3 regions of the Brevibacillus sp. AY1 genome follow, and region 2 is predicted to be linked to each of the others. Evidence: predicted binding sites of a transcription regulator. Region 2 holds the regulator's gene; each other region holds the start of a gene.

Region 1 (3,278 bases), on a different contig from region 2:
TAAAGGAAAGCTCCGGCACCGTATAAAACTCCAATCGATTGACGACGCCAAATCGATCTCGAAGCGGTGCAGACAGCATCCCTGCCCGGGTCGTTGCCCCCACCAGCGTAAAAGGCGGCAAATCCAGTCGGACACTGCGTGCACTCGGCCCCTTGCCAATGATGATGTCCAGCGCAAAATCCTCCATCGCTGGATAGAGCACTTCTTCTACACTGCGGTTGAGCCTGTGAATCTCATCGATAAACAGAACGTCCCCTTCTTGCAGATTGGTCAGGATGGCTGCCAGATCTCCTGGCCTTTCGATAGCTGGTCCCGACGTGGTGCGGATGTTGGCGCCCATTTCGTTGGCGATGATTTGCGACAGCGTGGTTTTTCCCAGTCCTGGTGGCCCGTACAACAGCACGTGATCCAACGACTCTTTGCGCATTTTGGCCGCTTCAATAAAGATCTTCAGGTTTTCCTTTACCTGCTGCTGACCGATATACTCATTTAGATAACGCGGACGAAGGCTCAGCTCCGCCGCATCCTCTTCCCAGTTCATATGCGTCGTAATGATCCGCTCATCCATGATTCTACCCCCTCATGAGCAAAGCCAGCCCTTGCTTGATGAGCGACTCTACGCCATCGCCACCCTTTGCTTTTTCAGATAGCGCGTTTCTTATTTTTTGCAGCTCTGTGTCTGAATAGCCGAGAGAAGTCAGCGCATCGAGCGCTTCGTTCAGTGCCGACACTGCCTTTTCCCCTTGCGCCAGCTCTCCAGCTGCAACGTCTAAGAACGCGGAAGGTGTATAGCCTACTAACTTGTCCTTCAGATCCAAGATCATGCGCTGTGCCGTCTTTTTGCCGATACCCGGAAACTTCGTTAAATAGGTGACGTTTTCTTGTTGAACTGCCATGACGATTTGCTCTGGGGTCGCTGCCGCTAGGATGGCCAGTGCGCCTTTTGGACCAATCCCGGTGACGTCAAGCAGCTTGCGAAACAAGTCACGTTCGTCACGGCTGGCAAAGCCGTAGAGCAGGATAGCGTCTTCCCGAACATGATGATGGGTATGAAGCCGAGTCCTGCTCCCTTCGAAACGAACAAATTGATAAGGATTGGGACAGAAGATCCGATAACCAATCCCGTTTGCCTCCACCACTATGTATTCTGAATCCAGATAGCACAACGTGCCTTCTACGAAATCAATCATCGGCGAACCCCTTCCGAAATCGAAATGAAAGCGCGGAATTGTGCATGGGTAATGGCAATTCCCAATGCGTCCGCTACATCGTCAGGCTTTGGCACTTCCTTGAGCCGAAGCAAGAGCTTGGTCATTTCCTGTATCTGTTTTTTCTCTGCTCCACCGTAGCCGGTCACTGCTTGCTTGACTTGCATGGGGGTATATTCATAGACAGGCACTCCCGCCATCTCGGAGGCAAGCAAAATGACACCTCTCGCCTGGCCGACTGTAAAAGCTGTCGTCACATTTTTATTAAAGAATAGCTTTTCCACAGACACTTCATCCGGACGGTACGTCTCGAGCAGACTTTGCATCGCCTCGAAGATCTGTTTCAGTCGAAGCGGCACAGGCAATCCTGCCTCCGTCTGGATACTGCCATATTGCACGGGGCGAAGCTGGCTTCCCTCTTTATCCACCACGCCAAAGCCGACAATGGCAATCCCCGGGTCAATTCCTAAAATACGCATAGCCCACTCTCCAACGTGCAAAAGATGCAAAGATTCTTTATCTACTGTATCACAAAGCACTGCAAAAGCGAACGTGTATTTCCATAAGATATCCACGGGTCTCCACATCCAGGATGTAGGAGGAAAAAGAAAACCCCGCTCCTCGTAAAGAGCGGGTTGTACGGCGTCACCTAGTGTTTGTTCATTCCAAGCTGATCAGCCTCATCATGCAGCATGTGTGCATAATCGTCCACATTGTCTCGCATCTCATCGCGAATCAGATTGATTCGGCGATAATCAAGCTTGTTGTGACCTTGGTTGAGCTGGACGTACAAACGCTGGTGGAACTGGTCCTTGTAGCTTCCTCTCGGCATTGAACCCATGCGAAAAGTACCCTCCTTAGACCGCCGTATGAAATCAGTATGGCGTAACCCGCATTCGCTTATGTTGGCAAGATTTGCAGCTATTCGCCTACTATAATCAGCGCAGACTACGGAGTGGAGGTGATGCCCGTTGCGTATCGTGGCACGAGTACTTTTCTTGCTCTGTATGTTTCTTTGGGTGTTGCCGGTTGCACCCATCGCGAAGGCTAACTCGGTACTGGATGTCACCATCACCATTTTCGTATCGCCCCAGTCTTCCTTTTTATCGAGTATCACTTTTCATGCGGACAAGACTTTTACAAAGCAGGTTTTACGCGCCAGGCCTGTGAAGACTGCCTTTCATCCACACTGGATTCGCGCCTCAATGACCATGCACCATCGTACTTATCTATACGATCATGATGGACGGTTGTTTGATGCCGAGCGAAAAACCATGCTCATCATCCCGGATCAGGTCAAGCACCAGATCGAGCAGTACGTTCAAATCGTAGAACAAGCTCACTTTGGAAATCCCCTATTTTCTTACCTCACTGAACGAGCATGATGAGCACACGCTTCGGATGACGACTTCTGGTGAAGCGTCTCTGCCCGAAGCTCTCCTCTACGTGAAATCGATCAAGCGTCCGAAGGAAATCGCGCCTGCTGCGGCAGAAGGCCTCTCTTTCGTCGCCATTTCAGTTCCTGTTGATTACGTAGCGCAATCCGGTCGAGATAAATCAGGTCATTGGCTCTTTCTCCTGCACCGTCGGGCACCTTGGGAACGTTGGCAAATCGTTCATGTCGAAATGGAATAACCCTGTATCAACACAAACCAAAAAGGCTGTCCAGCCTGGGCAGCCCTTTTTATTCTTCTTCACTTAGCTGAAATTCTCCATACGTAGACAAAACGCTGTTGTATTCCGCCAGATCTCGGATGCGAATACCTCGCTTCAGATTGTCGACCTCTTCCTTCGATAAGCTTGCCTCCATTTTTGCCGTGTTGATTCGATAGAAGGCTTGGACCACTTCTTGCTCCTTGGGAAGACCGTGGAACAAAGTCAGCATTCCGTCTTCATTGATCCCAAAGTGACCGTTTTCCTTGCATGCAGGCGACAGATCATGCTCCCGTTTTAACAGGATCAATTTTGACGCATCAGCCGAAACGATTTCCCAGCCCTTGTAATCAACCATCACATCCGGCAGCCGATCCAAAGAGACGGGTTTATGTTCCTCATCCCTTACTCCACACA
Region 2 (3,278 bases):
GATGGACAGCTATACTGTCACTGAAAACTGTCGTGCCAGCCAAATCCCTGCACCGCACGCCAGTATACTCGCGACCACGCTGGTCAAACCATAGGTAATCCCTTTACTGTAGTGACCCTCCATCCAAAACGTGACAACCTCCAGTGAGAAAGTGGAAAACGTCGTAAACCCTCCCATCAAGCCAGTTGCGAACAAGAGGTACAATTCCGGAGAAAGCACTCCCCGTTCCTTTCCCCAGACCGCAAATACGCCTATACAAAATGATCCAACGATGTTTACGATCCAAGTTCCATACGGCCAACCGGGTTGATTGGCCACCAATGACAGTGCGTAACGCAACAACGAACCGACGGCACCGCCAACCGCTACTGCTAGCCACCCCATTGCTTCTCCTCCATTCGTGAAGAATCACAACCTTGCCCGATCCATTATTCATAGAAAAAGACACCCAAGCCTCATGCGTGGATGTCTGTTGAATATCGGTATCTGTTATCTTACTGTTTTGGACCGTTTTCTTCAAGGTCTTCTACGTAACGAATGGAATCCAAATTAGCTCGCAACGAAAGCTTAACAGCGTCGATATATTTTTGGCGAAGTGCTTTTTGCTCGCTTTTCTCTTCATCCGACAATCCCACTTCGCGAGATTTTTTGGAAAGCTCGTTAATACGTTTGATTTCTGCGTCAGTTACCACCGCTGGTTCCTCCCACTTTGCAGGTATGCCGCTCTATTATACCACACAGCCTATCCAGCGCAAATCTAAGAGCCGTCTAAGATTGAGGGATCGGAATCAGCAAGGTCTGGCCTGGATAGATCACGACATCTTCCAGTTCATTGATGACCTTGATCTCTTCTACTAATCGCTGCACATCCATGTTCGCTTCTTCCTGATATCGTACTGACAGCTTCCACAGGCTGTCCCCCTCACGTACTGTCACCTCTTGTACTATGAGAGAAGGAGCGCTCGCAACTACCGCTTCATTTTCTTTTCCTGCAGAGCCTTCTGCCACCGAAACAAACACCAGTTCGGTCAACAAGTAAAAAAAGAGAGAAAAAGTGATGAGAAAGAGAATAGCCTGTCCTCTCGTAACACCAAATCGCACTCGGCGTACTTCCTTTTTGGCAAATCGGTTATGTAAATGAGTAGCATGCATGATTAACCCTCCTGCAAACGTACGTTCTGTTTTCTTGATCTCATCATAAATGCGAACACTTGTTCATGTCAAGCGCATTTGACAAACTTTTTCTAGCAAATCGAGAAAAAAGTCGAACTTATGTTTGTCGAACGCAAGATCCCATGGTACAATATAGAAAACATGTTCGAGAAAACAGAGGTGTTTTCATGTCAAAACTATCCAATCGGCAACAAGCCATCATCGACTTCATTCGCAAGGAAGTTCGTGAAAAAGGGTATCCGCCGTCTGTCCGCGAAATTGGCGAAGCTGTCGGACTAGCCTCCAGCTCCACTGTACACGGCCATTTGGCACGACTGGAAAAAAAGGGCCTCATCCGTCGCGACCCTACCAAGCCAAGGGCGATTGAATTATTGTCCGAAGAGGATCGCTTTCAAGACGATTTTGAAGATTTTGTGGTTCGTGTTCCTGTCATCGGTAAAGTTACGGCTGGTCAGCCAATTACTGCGATCGAAGAGGTGGAAGAGTATTTTCCACTTCCAGAGAGCATCGTCACAGCGGACAAGGTCTATATGCTGCGAGTCTCTGGTAACAGTATGATTGAAGCGGGTATTCTGGACGGCGATTATGTGATTGTTCGCCAGCAAAGTGTTGCGAACAATGGCGATATCGTTGTTGCTATGACCGAAGAAGACGAAGCGACTGTAAAGCGATTCTTCAAAGAAAAAAATCACTTCCGCCTGCAACCGGAAAACTCGACGATGGAACCGATCATCCTGGACACTGTAACTATCTTGGGCAAAGTGATCGGTGTCTATCGATTGATGCATTAATTTCACATTAGAAAACTTGGCTACGGCCAAGCTTTTGGCGGAGCCTTAGTTGCACTTATACTATCTTCCGCTAATCTTTTTAGCGCTTTAGCGCACTTAAACTTTCCGATCGTACAAAAAAGACAGCCTCGGCTGTCTTTTTGCTTTCCTCCATTCGATTTGCATCCTCAGATCGCGAGGAAAAACCAGATGATCATTGCAATTTGAATGACCACTTTCACTACCGCACTGCTGAGAAATCCGATTAGGGATCCCACTCCTGCCTTTACTGCTCGCTCAATAGGCTGATTTTGCAAAAGCTCCACAACAACTACCAGTACAAACGGCAATATGATCATCCCAAATGGCGGAAAGATAAAGATCCCCAGAATGATCCCTACAACGGCAGCGAACGACGACCACTTCGATCCACCGTATCGTTTGACAAAATACATATTGGTCAAAAGATCCGCACCATACATCAGTATACTTAACACTACCATGCCCCACCAGAAGGATGCTGGCAATCCCTCTCCAGGTCCCGCCACAAAAAAGTGGTAAAGTAAAAATCCTCCCCACAACAGCACCGTATCAGGAAGCACAGGCAAGAATATTCCAGCGATGCTTAATAGGAAGAGAGCCACGATGATAACCCACAGCAGTATCTCCATGAATTGCACTCCTTTCTTCTAGTGGTATACGAACCAACCCTCTTCTTCGTTGCATGTTGTGCCTGCTTCTAGAAAAAGAACATCTATTTATTATGGAAGCCCTATGCGATAATACCACTTAGGATTCTGTGGTTTTCATGGGATAATGGTTCATTATTTCCTTTTACATCTGCAAAAATAGATTCAGAACATAAAACGAGAGTCGTTTTTTGGGGGAGATCAACATGTTTGAGCTTTCAACATTGGGAACATTCATCGCGTTCGTGATAGGCCTATTCTTAATCCCTGGCCCTGCTGTGCTGCTTACGATCACTCGTACCGTGCAGGGTGGACGTAGAGCTGGCATTCTGGCTGGACTGGGCATTGCCACAGGCGATTTGATCCATACGCTCTTTGCTGCATTGGGACTGTCCGCGATCCTGATGCACTCAGCACTTGCATTCAACATCGTCAAGTATGCCGGGGTCATTTACTTATGTTATCTGGGAATTCGCGCGATCATGGAGAAGCCGCAGGATGACAATCAGGAAGTCTCTGACTCCGGTACGAAGGATGTCACATCTTTTAAAGCCTACTGGCAGGCAATCGTAGCAGAGGTCCTTAATCCGAAAACAGCATTATTCTTTCTGGCCTTCATCCCACAGTTTGTTCATCCGGAGCGCGG
Region 3 (3,278 bases), on a different contig from region 2:
CGTCTCGTACAGCTTTCTTCACCGTCTGCGGCGTGATGCCATTCTTTTCATTGTACGCCATTTGAATCTCGCGACGGCGCTCCGTCTCGCGGATCGCGGCTGTCATGGAATCCGTCATCTTGTCTGCATACATGATGACGCGTCCTTCCGAGTTGCGTGCCGCACGTCCAATCGTCTGGATCAGCGAACGCTCGTTGCGCAGGAAGCCCTCTTTATCCGCATCGAGAATCGCAACCAGTGAAACCTCTGGCAGATCAAGACCCTCACGCAGCAGGTTGATCCCCACCAGCACATCGAACTCACCCAAGCGCAACGAACGCAAAATCTGCATCCGCTCGATGGTCTTGATATCCGAGTGCAAATAGCGCACCTTGATACCGATTTCCTTCAAGTAATCAGTCAGATCCTCCGACATTTTCTTCGTCAACGTCGTGACCAGTACCCGTTCGTCTTTGGCAATCGTCGCCTGAATTTCACCGATCAAATCGTCAATCTGTCCTTTGATCGGACGAACCGATATCGTCGGGTCGACCAGCCCTGTCGGACGGATCACCTGCTCTACCACTTTCGGGGTATGCTCCAGCTCATAGGGGCCAGGTGTTGCGGAGATATAGATCGCCTGCGGTACCTTTTCTTCAAATTCAGCGAACTTCAACGGTCGGTTGTCCCTGGCAGACGGAAGGCGGAAGCCGTGCTCCACCAAGACATCCTTGCGCGCACGGTCGCCATTGTACATCCCACGCACCTGCGGCAAACTGATGTGCGACTCGTCGATCAACACCAGGTAATCCTCTGGGAAGTAGTCCATCAACGTGTAAGGCGCATGGCCTGGAGGGAGTCCGGTAAGATGGCGCGAATAGTTTTCAATACCGGAGCAAAAGCCCATCTCCATCATCATCTCGATGTCGTAGCGCGTACGCTGTTCCAACCGCTGTGCCTCCAGCAGCTTGCCTGCTTCACGAAACTCTGCCAGTCGCTCCTCCAGTTCAGCCTCGATGTTTGCCACAGCCAACTTCAGTTTTTCACTGCGCGTGACATAGTGAGAAGCCGGGAAAATAGCAACATGATCACGCTGTCCCAGAATTTCCCCGGTTAGGACATCGATCGAAGTGATTCGCTCAATCTCATCACCAAAAAATTCAACACGAATCGCCTGCTCTCCATGTGACGCAGGAAAAATCTCCACAACATCTCCACGCACGCGAAAGGTTCCTCGAACAAAGTTGATATCGTTGCGCGTGTACTGAATGTCTACCAAACGATGCAGGATTTCGTCGCGTCCCTTTTCCATTCCGACCCGTAGCGAGAGCAGCAGCTCTCTGTACTCTTCAGGAGAACCCAAACCGTAAATGCAGGAAACAGAGGCAACAATAATCACATCGCGACGCTCAAACAGAGAGCTGGTAGCTGAGTGACGCAGCTTATCGATCTCCTCGTTCACACTGGAATCTTTTTCAATATAAGTATCCGATTGGGGAATGTACGCTTCTGGTTGATAGTAGTCGTAGTAGCTGACGAAATATTCCACAGCGTTGTTGGGGAAAAATTCCTTGAACTCCGCACATAGCTGGGCTGCCAGTGTTTTGTTGTGCGCCATGACCAGTGTCGGTTTGTTCACCTGGGCAATCACCTGGGCCGCTGTGAATGTTTTTCCCGTACCCGTCGCCCCCAGCAAAGTCTGGTGTCGCTTGCCTGCCCGTACGCCCTCGACCAGCTCGGCAATGGCAGTAGGCTGGTCACCGGATGGCTGATACTCCGATACCAATTCAAAACGATCCATTCCCTCGTTCATCTCCTCGTTGCCTATCTTTTCTCATTTCCATTATAACACAATTCCGGGGATGTTAAGCCGGAAATTCGAACAAACGTTTGTCTTCACACTTCATCCTGATTTTCCGATAGTAATAATGAAATCATATTTATGTCCTCACAAGACCCGCCAATTTCAGGGAGGATCGTTATGTCTGACAATACCGTAAAAAACAACCCTTATATACAACCCCATATGAGCTATCAAGGCAAAAAGGAGTTCTCCACAGAGCTTGACAACAATGCCTTCATGAAGCTTTTACTGGAGCAGTTGAAGCATCAGGATCCGATGTCTCCGATGGACAACTCGCAGTTCATCCAACAGACCAGCATGATGACCATGGTCGAAAAAATCACCAAGATGGCAACGCTGATGGAGCAATCCAACAACAGCATGCTCACGTTGGAGAAATACGAGCAGCTGGTTGGACGCACCGCCACCTACACCCTGACGACCGCAGATCCTGTAACCGGTGAAACTTCCACCGAGACCAAGGAAGGCAACATCGAAGCCGTCTACATGGATAATAACAAGATCTACTTCCGTCTTGCCGGAGAAACCACTCCGATTCCTCTCACCGACATTAAAGGACTGGAATCCCAGGGCATGGCCGGAAATGCAATCGACAGCAGTGTGAAGTTCATGGAAATGATCGGCAGCACCGTTTCCTACAAAACCACTACGCAAGTGGAAGGAAGCGAGCCTGTTGAGGTCATAAAGGACGGCGTCATCACCGGCTTCTCGATGAAAAACGGCGTGGCTCAATTCCAATTGGATAACGGCGCCACCGTCAAACTGGATGAAATCACGGGCATGTCCGTAAACCCGGATAACCAAGCCATGAGCAGCTCGCTGCAATACGCCCAAATGATCGGATTCTTCGTCACCTACAACCAATCGACTACCAACACAGACGGTACCACCTCTTCCGAAGAGGTGTCGGGCATCATCCAGGCTGTCAGCATGAAGAATGGACTGATCGAATTCGTGCTGGAAGACGGCAAAAAAGTGTCACTTCAGCAAATTACCGGCTACGAAGCACAAGCCTAAAAGCAAAATCCGCACTCCACCGATCGTTGGTGAGTGCGGATTTCTCTTTCTGTAAAAACGTTTGAAAGGTTATTCCTTGACAGTAACCTTGCCTGTCAAAGCATCTACCTGAATGGTTGCATCCATCTTCTGTTCTCCACCGCAGAAGCAATGGGCCTTTGTTTGGCGGAACGACAAGTCGTAAGCCAGCTTCCAGGTGACAGCTCCTGTTTCTGGATGGGTCATTTGGACGTAAGTCAGCTCCAATGGATACGACTTCAGCAACTGATTGACGGCAGCCTGCTGAGGAATGGATTTGGAGGCTTGCTGGAATACCATATCACTCGGGCGATTCACGGTGAACTCCTCGATTGCACCGGTCATGCCTTGAATGGAAATCGTGTACATCCCTTCTTCCAAGAGCTGACCTTCCCGATAG

The links. Region 2 encodes LexA, which represses DNA repair genes until DNA is damaged. Its sites were predicted from a motif close to CGAACATATGTTCG; they were not measured.
Region 1: the regulator LexA is predicted to act here: its motif matches at 1,756-1,769, upstream of ruvC (crossover junction endodeoxyribonuclease RuvC).
Region 3: the regulator LexA is predicted to act here: its motif matches at 1,859-1,872, upstream of uvrB (excinuclease ABC subunit UvrB).

What each region holds. Positions count from the first base shown of each region.
Region 1 covers NZ_JAFLPN010000001.1:19,560-22,837, reverse strand. Annotated here, with positions in the region: gene ruvB (Holliday junction branch migration DNA helicase RuvB) at 1-568, opposite strand, end outside; gene ruvA (Holliday junction branch migration protein RuvA) at 573-1,190, opposite strand; gene ruvC (crossover junction endodeoxyribonuclease RuvC) at 1,187-1,687, opposite strand; gene JZI27_RS00120 (hypothetical protein) at 1,858-2,049, opposite strand; gene JZI27_RS00115 (hypothetical protein) at 2,180-2,593, shown strand; gene JZI27_RS00110 (hypothetical protein) at 2,610-2,843, shown strand; gene JZI27_RS00105 (BofC C-terminal domain-containing protein) at 2,893-3,278, opposite strand, start outside.
Region 2 covers NZ_JAFLPN010000021.1:32,280-35,557, reverse strand. Annotated here, with positions in the region: gene crcB (fluoride efflux transporter CrcB) at 10-384, opposite strand; gene JZI27_RS16385 (DUF896 domain-containing protein) at 495-692, opposite strand; gene yneA (cell division suppressor protein YneA) at 769-1,152, opposite strand; gene lexA (transcriptional repressor LexA) at 1,341-1,964, shown strand; gene JZI27_RS16370 (DUF456 domain-containing protein) at 2,132-2,614, opposite strand; gene JZI27_RS16365 (LysE family translocator) at 2,839-3,278, shown strand, end outside.
Region 3 covers NZ_JAFLPN010000017.1:62,239-65,516, reverse strand. Annotated here, with positions in the region: gene uvrB (excinuclease ABC subunit UvrB) at 1-1,780, opposite strand, end outside; gene JZI27_RS14745 (flagellar hook assembly protein FlgD) at 1,961-2,860, shown strand; gene JZI27_RS14740 (hypothetical protein) at 2,930-3,278, opposite strand, start outside.